2 regions of the Rhizobium sp. RCC_161_2 genome follow, and region 2 is predicted to be linked to the other one. Evidence: predicted binding sites of a transcription regulator. Region 2 holds the regulator's gene; the other holds the start of a gene.
The links. The regulator LexA, encoded in region 2, represses DNA repair genes until DNA is damaged. The targets are predictions, from matches to a motif close to TGTTCNNNNTGTGTTCNG.

Region 1: a site for LexA is predicted at 2,567-2,584, ahead of AB6803_RS20755 (PA0069 family radical SAM protein). Genes of this name have one in related genera too.

What each region holds. Positions count from the first base shown of each region.
Region 1 is NZ_JBFUPL010000008.1:131,052-135,427, reverse strand. Features, by position in the region: gene AB6803_RS20765 (phosphotransferase) at 1-568, shown strand, start outside; gene AB6803_RS20760 (ribonuclease HII) at 575-1,234, opposite strand; gene AB6803_RS20755 (PA0069 family radical SAM protein) at 1,339-2,496, opposite strand; gene AB6803_RS20750 (glycosyltransferase family 2 protein) at 2,727-3,245, shown strand; gene AB6803_RS20745 (hypothetical protein) at 3,428-3,742, shown strand; gene moaB (molybdenum cofactor biosynthesis protein B) at 3,786-4,340, opposite strand; gene AB6803_RS20735 (4-(cytidine 5'-diphospho)-2-C-methyl-D-erythritol kinase) at 4,340-4,376, opposite strand, start outside.
Region 2 is NZ_JBFUPL010000002.1:635,455-639,830, reverse strand. Features, by position in the region: gene AB6803_RS07235 (ComEC/Rec2 family competence protein) at 1-2,079, shown strand, start outside; gene lexA (transcriptional repressor LexA) at 2,060-2,782, opposite strand; gene AB6803_RS07225 (VOC family protein) at 3,175-4,062, shown strand; gene kdsA (3-deoxy-8-phosphooctulonate synthase) at 4,059-4,376, shown strand, end outside.

The DNA.
Region 1 (4,376 bases), on a different contig from region 2:
TGAGTGCGAGGATATGCGATCCGAGACGGCCTTGCGGTCGGCAGCGTCTCTGTTGCGGCGCTATCATGATTGTACGGCGCTGTTTCTGTCGGAGATGGCAGCGTGGCAGGAATGGCAGATGTCGTCGCGCAGGCCGATCGAAGTCATCTGCCACGGTGATTTCGCGCCCTACAATGTTGTCCTGAACGAAGGCGCCGTGACGGGCATCATCGACTTTGAAACGGCCCATCCCGGTCCGCGCGGTTGGGATCTTGCCTATGCTCTCTATCGCTGGGCGCCTCTGTCCACCGGTATTGCGGCGGAGAGCCTCGGCGGGCTGGACACGCAGACCCGTCGTGCCCGCATTTTCCTCGACGCCTATGGCTTGGAGGCGGCGCGACGTCCGGCATTGCCGGACATGATCATCGAACGGCTGGATGCGCTGGTTGGTTTCATGGAAGGCGAAGCGGCGCGTGGCGTCGAGAAATACCGCGGCGATCTTCTGGACGGCCATGACCGCGTTTACCGAAACGATATTGGCTATATCAGCGAGAACCGGGAGAAGATCATCGCTGGCCTTGTCGGATAATAGCCGTCAGGCCTCGTCCCTTCGCAGCGGCCGAAAGCTCATGCGATGCAGCGAGCAGGGGCCGTGCTTCTCGATGCCGGCGCGGTGTTGAGCCGTGCCGTAGCCGGCATGGGCGGCAAAGCCATAGGCAGGGAAGACGTCGCCGGCCCGTGCCATCATCCGGTCGCGCGTCACCTTGGCGACGATCGAGGCGGCTGCGATGGAAAAGGACCGTGCGTCGCCCTTGACCACGGCCTTTCCCGGGCAGGCGAGCCCTGCCGGCACATCAAGCCCATCCGTCAAAACGTAGCTCGCGGGTATGGCGAGGCTGCATATGGCGCGGCGCATGGCATCGAGGCTCGCCTTGCGGATATCCGTGACGTCGATGCGGGTGGCGCTCGATGAGGCGATGGAGACCGTCGCCGTTGCCAGGATTTCGATGAACAGCGCTTCGCGTCGGGCAGCTGTAAGCTGCTTGGAATCGTTCAATCCCTCCGGGATACGCTCGGGATCGAGAATGACCGCCGCGGCGACGACCGGCCCGGCCAGGGGGCCGCGCCCCGCCTCGTCGGCACCGGCGACCGGCCAATGTCCGGCACGGCGGGCAATCAGTTCCAGTTCGAAGGTCGGAACGATCGGGCCTTCGTCGAAAAGCATGGGAGAATCGGGTGATGTGCGGCGTGGCATGCGGCGAAGCTCGCACACCACCCGATCTCCTGCAAGCCCCCGGTGGATCATGGCGGCGAACCGGGGGGCTCTTCCAGCGGGCAGGGAAACCCGCGAGGAAAGGGTCAGAGCAATGAGAGCTGCACGCCGCTGCCATCCGGCGGCACGAACAGGTCGTCGCGCAACGCGATATTGCGGCGCGTCAGTTCCAGCCGCCTGGTCGCCATTTCGAAGCGGCGGCTGATCTGCCAGGCATAAGGGCCGGCGCCCTTCATGCGCTTGCTGAAATCGGCGTCGTAATCCTTGCCGCCGCGCATCGAACGGATCAGCGACATGACGTGGCGATAGCGATCCGGATAATTCTGCAACAGCCAGTCGCGAAAAAGCGGGCTGACCTCCAGCGGCAGGCGCAGGATGACATAGCTCGCCTCCATGGCGCCGGCGGCCTTGCCGGCATCGAGGATACGCTCGATCTCATGGTCGTTGAGGGCGGGGATGATCGGCGCCACCATGATCGCGGTCTGGATGCCAGCCTTGCTGAGTGCCCGGATCGCCTCCAGTCGCCGCTGTGGCGTCGCGGCGCGCGGTTCCATCGTGCGGGCCAGCTTGCGGTCGAGTGTCGTCACGGAGAGGCCGACGCGCACCAGATTCTTGGCGGCCATTTCCTTCAGGATATCGATATCGCGCATGACCAGCGCCGACTTGGTGACGATCGCGACGGGATGGTTCGCCTTGTTCAGCACTTCGAGGATCTGGCGCATGATCCGCCATTCCTTCTCGATCGGCTGATAGGGATCGGTATTGGTGCCGATGGCGATGACGCGCGGCTTGTAGCCGGGCTTTGCCAGCTCGCGTTCCAGCAGTTTCGCCGCATCCGGTTTGGCAAACAGCTTCGCTTCGAAATCGAGTCCCGCCGACAGGCCCATATAGGCATGCGTCGGCCGCGCGAAACAATAGATGCAGCCATGTTCGCAGCCACGATAGGGATTGATGGAGCGGTCGAAGGGGATATCGGGGGATTCGTTGCGGGTGATCGCGGTGCGCGGCTTTTCAATTTGTACTTCGGTCTTGAAGGGCGGCAGCTCTTCAAGGGTCTGCCAGCCGTCATCGAATGTCTCGCGCTGAAGCGGCTCGAACCGGCCGCTCGGGTTGAGCCCGGCGCCACGTCCACGCCGGCGGTCGATCTCGACCCTGAGACCAGTGTCGGCGATCAAAGCATTGGCAATATCTGCCGTATTGGCAGGCGCAAACGCGGCCTGCCCTGCAAGGGACTGCTCGTTCATCGGTAACTCCGGGGGCGGTTTATGACGTTGCATGCCGCGTCTAGGCTGATTAAATTCCTATCCGACAAATGAGAACATTGCAAGAACAAAATGCGGAAAATCACCCCTCATTCAGGGATGAGTGGAGGCTGGAATGCCACTTCTCGAGTTGCATATGATTCTTTTCTTAAACGCTCTGGTTTTCAGCTTGGCCGCTGGCAATAAATTGTGCGGCGCTCTATAAATGGGCAATGTTGACGGTCATTATAGAATGCCAGGACCAGGAACCTGAGCTGGCACAAACATTGGCGGCATTGGTGGTGGGCGCGATCGAGGGGCTCGTCTCCGATGTCGTTGTGCTTGATCACGGCTCGCGCGACGGCACCTCGCGGGTTGCCGACGCCGCCGGCTGCCGTTTTTATTCGCAGTGGGATATCAAGGACATATTGCGCTCGGCGCGGGGCGAGTGGCTGCTTCTGGTCGAGCCCGGCGCGCGGCCGCAGGCGGGCTGGATCGATGAGATCGCCGAATATGTCTCGCTGAACAAGGTGCCGGCCCGCTTCACCGCGTCGCGCGGCTATCGCCGGCCGTTATTGCAGCGCATCAGACGCGGCTCGCCGCCGCTGGAACTCGGACTGCTTCTCTCCAAGCGCCAAGCCATTGCAGTCGCAAAGTCCGGCATGCGGCTTGCCGAATTCGCCAAAGGGCTGAAGGGTCGCCGCTTGTCGAGTGAACTCATCCCCTCCTGGGTCGTGAGGGCGGCCCGGTAGGCCTGGCCTTGCCGCCAATCCAGATTCCATTTGTAAATACCGGAATAGCTGTCATAATTTTCTCGTGGCGGCACCTTTCGCGTGTCGCGTCGGGCGGTCGACCATGAAGATGCCGGTATGCGGCAGAACAGGTCAGCGGAACTCTCCTCTTCTGCCGGATTTCCGGCGAAAGGAGGTGCGTCATGGAACGCACGATGTTCAACCGCCTTATCGGAACGGCCGTCTTGGCAACGGCAATCCTTCTCCCTAACCAAGCCGCCGCGCAGGCGACACTCGCTTGCGCCAAGCGCGCCGAAATCGCCACTTTTCTTGATGGGCACTATTCCGAGAAACCCTCGGCTATCGGTCAGCTCGATTCAAAGACGATCGTCGAAATCTTCGCCGCTGAAAGCGGCAGCTGGACAATGATGATCACCGATGTCTCCGGCCGCAGCTGCGTCATTCTCACCGGTCAGAATTGGGATTCTATTCCTGTTCTTCCCGGGCCGAAGGCATAGCAACCCAGAAGGCCGGCCGCGTTATCTCAGCGAAACGCCAATCTCAGTTGGTGCCGGAGCCACGTTTCAGGTGCTCGTCAAGGCGCGGCATGATCTCGACGAAATTGCAGGGCATGTGGCGATAGTCGAGCTGCGCCTTCAAGATCCCATCCCAGGCATCCTTGCAGGCGCCGGGCGAGCCGGGCAGCACGAAGATGAAGGTGGCGTTGGCGACGCCGCCGGTTGCCCGCGATTGGATGGTTGCCGTGCCGATCTTGTCGTAGGAAATGCGATGGAACACTTCGGAAAAGCCGTCCATCCGCTTTTCGAACAGGGGCTCCAGCGCCTCGGGCGTCACGTCGCGGCCGGTAAAGCCGGTGCCGCCGGTCGTGATGACGACGTCGATGGTCTTGTCGCGCGTCCAGGCTTCCACCTGGCCGCGGATACGCTCTTTGTCGTCGGGGACGATGGCGCGGGCCGCCAGCCTGTGGCCGGCCTCCGCGATGCGGGCGACTAGCGTGTCGCCGGATTTGTCGTCGGCCAGCGTGCGCGTATCGGAAACGGTCAGCACGGCGATGCCGACGGGAATGAAGGGTCTTGCTTCGCTTGGGCCAGCCATCATGCATCTCCCTTGATTGTCTCTGTCGCCTGGAAA
Region 2 (4,376 bases):
CTGGCCGGAATGCTGACATGCGGCGGCATGGGATTGGCCCAATGCGAGGCCTGGCGAGCCTCGACCGTCATGCTCGACTCTGCCGTGACGACCACGATTACCGGGCGGATCGAACGACGCGAATCGGACGATAACGGGCGCTGGCGTTATGTCGTTGCACTTGAAGCAACCGAGAAACCGAGCATCCGCCGGGCACCGGAGCGGGTTACCATTTTCGTGCGCAAACAGCCGCAGCCCTTCCAACTCGGTGATCGCATCCAGGGCAGGGTGCGGCTGACCCCGCCGGCGGGACCCGCCCTGCCGGGCCTCAACGATTTTGCCTTCAGCGCATATTTCAACGGCATCGGCGCGAATGGTTTTGCCTTTGGAACACCGGCACTCATGTCACCTGCCGGCGATATCGGCGATGGAACTCTTCTCGATAAAGCGGATATCTGGCTTGCGGGTTTGCGCAACAGCATTGGTGACAGGATCAGGAAGACCCTGCCCGGCGATACCGGTGCCTTTGCGGCAGCGCTTGTCACCGATGAGAGACGCGCAATATCGGATGACACGACAGAGGCGCTGCGGGCGGCGGGTCTGACCCATATCATCGCCATTTCCGGCCTGAACATGGCTCTCTCGGCTGGCATCTTCTATGTCGGCCTGCGCTATACCCTCAGCCTGTTCTTCGGGGTGGCACAGGCGTGGCCGACGAAGAAGATCGCGGCCATCGGCGCGCTGCTGACGGTCACTGCCTATTACCTGATTTCGGGTTTCGGTGTTTCAGCGGAGCGCGCCTTCATCATGATGGCGATCATGCTGGTTGCCGTGCTTTTCGACCGGCCCTCCATCAGCCTGCGCAATGTCGCACTATCGGCGATCATCATACTTGTCCTTTCCCCATCGCAAGCGTTGGGACCGAGTTTCCAGATGTCCTACGCCGCGACGCTGGCTTTGGTGTCCGGCTATTCGCTCTGGACGCGTCGGCGGCATCGGGAGAGCGTTCTTTCGCGGTTTCGGATATTGCGTCCGCTGCTCTTCGTCTCGCGTTTCTTCGGCGGCGTATTGTCGACCTCCTTTCTCGGCGGTGCATCGACGGCGATCTTCTCGATCGAGCATTTTCATCGGCTGTCGACCTATGGCCTTGCCGCCAATCTGGCGGCCATGCCGATCGTTTCCTTCATCGTCATGCCGTTCGGCATGGCCGCGATGCTACTGATGCCCTTTGGCCTAGATGCATGGTTCTGGCAGATCACTGGCGAGGGGCTGGATATCGTCATCCTCATCGCCAAGACTGTCGCCTCCTGGGGTGGCAATATTCCTTTCGGCCGCATGCCGGTCTGGCTGTTCCCGACATTCATTGCCGGCTTCGTATTGATGGCTTTGCTGAAGACATGGTTGCGGCATGCGGGCGTGTTGCTGATGATTGGCTCGGTTGTCGTTGCGGCGCTTGTTCCTGATGCCCACAAGCCCGATCTAATGATTTCCGAGGATGGCACGCTGGTAGCCTTGCGGCGGGACGATGCTCTGACGACCAATCGCGAAAAGCCGCCTGATTTCATTTTCGAGCAGTGGCAAAGGGCACTGGCGATGACCGATCTCCGCCCGCCGACAATGCTTCCACCCGATAGCCAGCTTCCCAAGATCGGCAAGTCGGACAGGAACCGCCGCCTGACTGTCGACGAAGAGAACGCTGTCCGCAAGGCGATGGATGCCGCATTGGATAAAGCGGGGGAGGGTGGCTTTGCCTGCCAGAAACGGGCGTGGTGCGTGGCGATGCTGGACAATGGCGATATGCTCATCACCATCGAGGATGCGGCCTATCTCTCTCCCGCCTGTGACACTGCCAATATCGTCGTCACCCCTGTCCGGCTGCGGCTCGATCGCTGCCGCTCGGGTGCCATGCTGTTCACAGGGGCCACATTGCGGCGAACAGGATCTATCGAAATGGATCTCAGTGCCGGCAAGCCAATCGTCTCGACCGCGTATGATACTCTAACGCGGCCGTGGAACTTGCATCGCTCCTATGATTGGCGAACGGGCACATTCGGCGCACCGATCGCGCCCGTGTCACCTATCAGTGATAGCGGCGGATAAGGCCGACGAGCTTGCCCTGCACTTTGACGCGATCCGGTCCGAAAATACGGGTCTCGTAGGCAGGGTTAGCCGCCTCAAGTGCGATCGAGGCACCTTTGCGGCGGAAGCGCTTCAATGTCGCCTCTTCATCGTCGACCAAGGCAACGACGATATCGCCGGGATTGGCGGTCGTGCTGTTGCGGATAATGACGGTGTCGCCATCGAAGATGCCGGCATCGATCATCGAGTCGCCTTTGACCTCGAGCGCATAATGCTCGCCGGAGCCAAGCATGTCGGCGGGGACAGTGATATCGTGGGTATTGTTCTGGATGGCCGAGATTGGAACACCGGCAGCGATGCGACCCATGACCGGCACCGAAACGGCGCTGTTGTTCTCGTCATTTGCCGGCTTGGCGGGGGCCGGCGGCTGTACGGGCTGGGGCTTGCCCAGGCTGCCTTCGATGACACTCGGCGAGAAGCCGCGGCGCGGCTGCAGGCTTGGACTATAGGCTTCCGGCAGCTTGATGACCTCCAGCGCCCGAGCCCGATTCGGCAGTCGGCGGATGAAGCCGCGCTCTTCCAGAGCCGTGATCAAACGATGAATGCCCGACTTGGACGCAAGGTCCAGCGCATCCTTCATTTCATCGAAAGAAGGTGGAACGCCGGACTCCTTCATCCGTTCGTGAATGAAGAGAAGCAGTTCCTGCTGCTTGCGTGTCAACATCGTATTTGAACCCCAGAATCGTGAAGGTGTCGTGAAACAAATCCAGAACGGACACTATATGTTCCATATGTGTTCCGCAAGTCCCTAATTTTCGATGAATGTTTTGCCGGCGCATCAAATAAAGGGGAACATAACAAGTCCCGAGTAAGCAGAACGGCGGAGTATTCAGCGCTGATCAATGAAGCATATGCGGAAATCGACGATGATCGATTCTGCGGAAATGAGAGCCGATAACCACTGAAACCCGGAGCAATCCCGGCTTCCGCGCAGTTGCAACACATTCGATAATGAGCCCTCCCATTTGCGATCGGCCTGGTTTTAAACGCTGCGTTTTCATCTTGAATTGAGCGTCGGAAGAGCGCAAACCTGCGACATGCATCAAGGGGGAAGCCATGGTTTCATCGCCGCATCCGCTGGATCATCTCGTACTGCCGACGGTCAATATTGCCATGGCGCGGGAACGGCTGGGCAAGCTTGGTTTTACCGTCGCCGCCGATGCGCGCCATCCCTTCGGCACCGAGAATGCCTGCGTGTTCTTTTCCGACAAGACCTATCTGGAGCCCCTAGGCGTCGCGTCGCAAGAGCAATACGAAGCGAGCATCGAGGAAGGCAATGTTTTCGTTGCCCGTGACCAGGCCTATCGTTTTCGCGTCAGTGAGGAAGGGTTTTCGGCCATCGTTCTCGGCACGAAGGATGCCGTCGCCGATGACAAGCGGTTCCTGGCCAATGCCATGTCTGCTGGGCGGATGCTGGATTTCGAGAGGCCGATGCGTATGCCGGATGGCTCGGAAACCATCGCCGGTTTCCGTCTCGCTTTCGCGGCCGACCTGCGGTCCCCGGATTTCCTGGCCTTCTGCTGCCAGCGCATCAACCCTTTGCCGGCTGATCGTGATGCCCTGGAGCGGCATGCCAATGGTGTGACCGGCATTGCGCGCGTTGCTGTTTCGACGCCCAAGCCAACCGTGTTTCGGGGCTTCTTCGAACGGGTTGCCGACGGATCAAAGATATCGGAACATTCCTTCGGGCTGACGATCGAGACGGCGAACGCCAGGATCGAGGTCCTGACCCCGCAAGGCATGGAAGCTTTTTACGATTTTCCCTTGCCGACGGGCGATCCTGGCCTTCGGGCGCGCGCAATCCTTTTCAGGACATGCGATCTTTCCGTGACATCGTCGCATTTGGCTGCTAACGGCGTCACATACACGCGTAAGAACAATCGTATTCTGGCAAAGCCCGCCCCCGGACAGGGCGCGTTGTTCGCCTTCGAGGAGATAGCATGAGCACCAATTCCGAAGTGATCGTCGGCGAGGGCGCATCCAAGGTTCTGTTTTCCAACACCGCCAAGCTGTCGCTGATTGCCGGCCCCTGCCAGATGGAAAGCCGCGATCATGCCTTCATGGTTGCCGGCGTTCTGAAGGAGCTCTGCGGCAAGCTCGGCATCGGCCTTGTCTACAAGTCTTCCTATGACAAGGCGAACCGTACGTCGCTCTCCGGCAAGCGCGGCATCGGCCTGGAAAAGGCCATGGAAGTCTTTGCTGATCTCAAGAAGGAATATGGCTTTCCGGTCTTGTCCGACATTCACACCGAGGAGCAG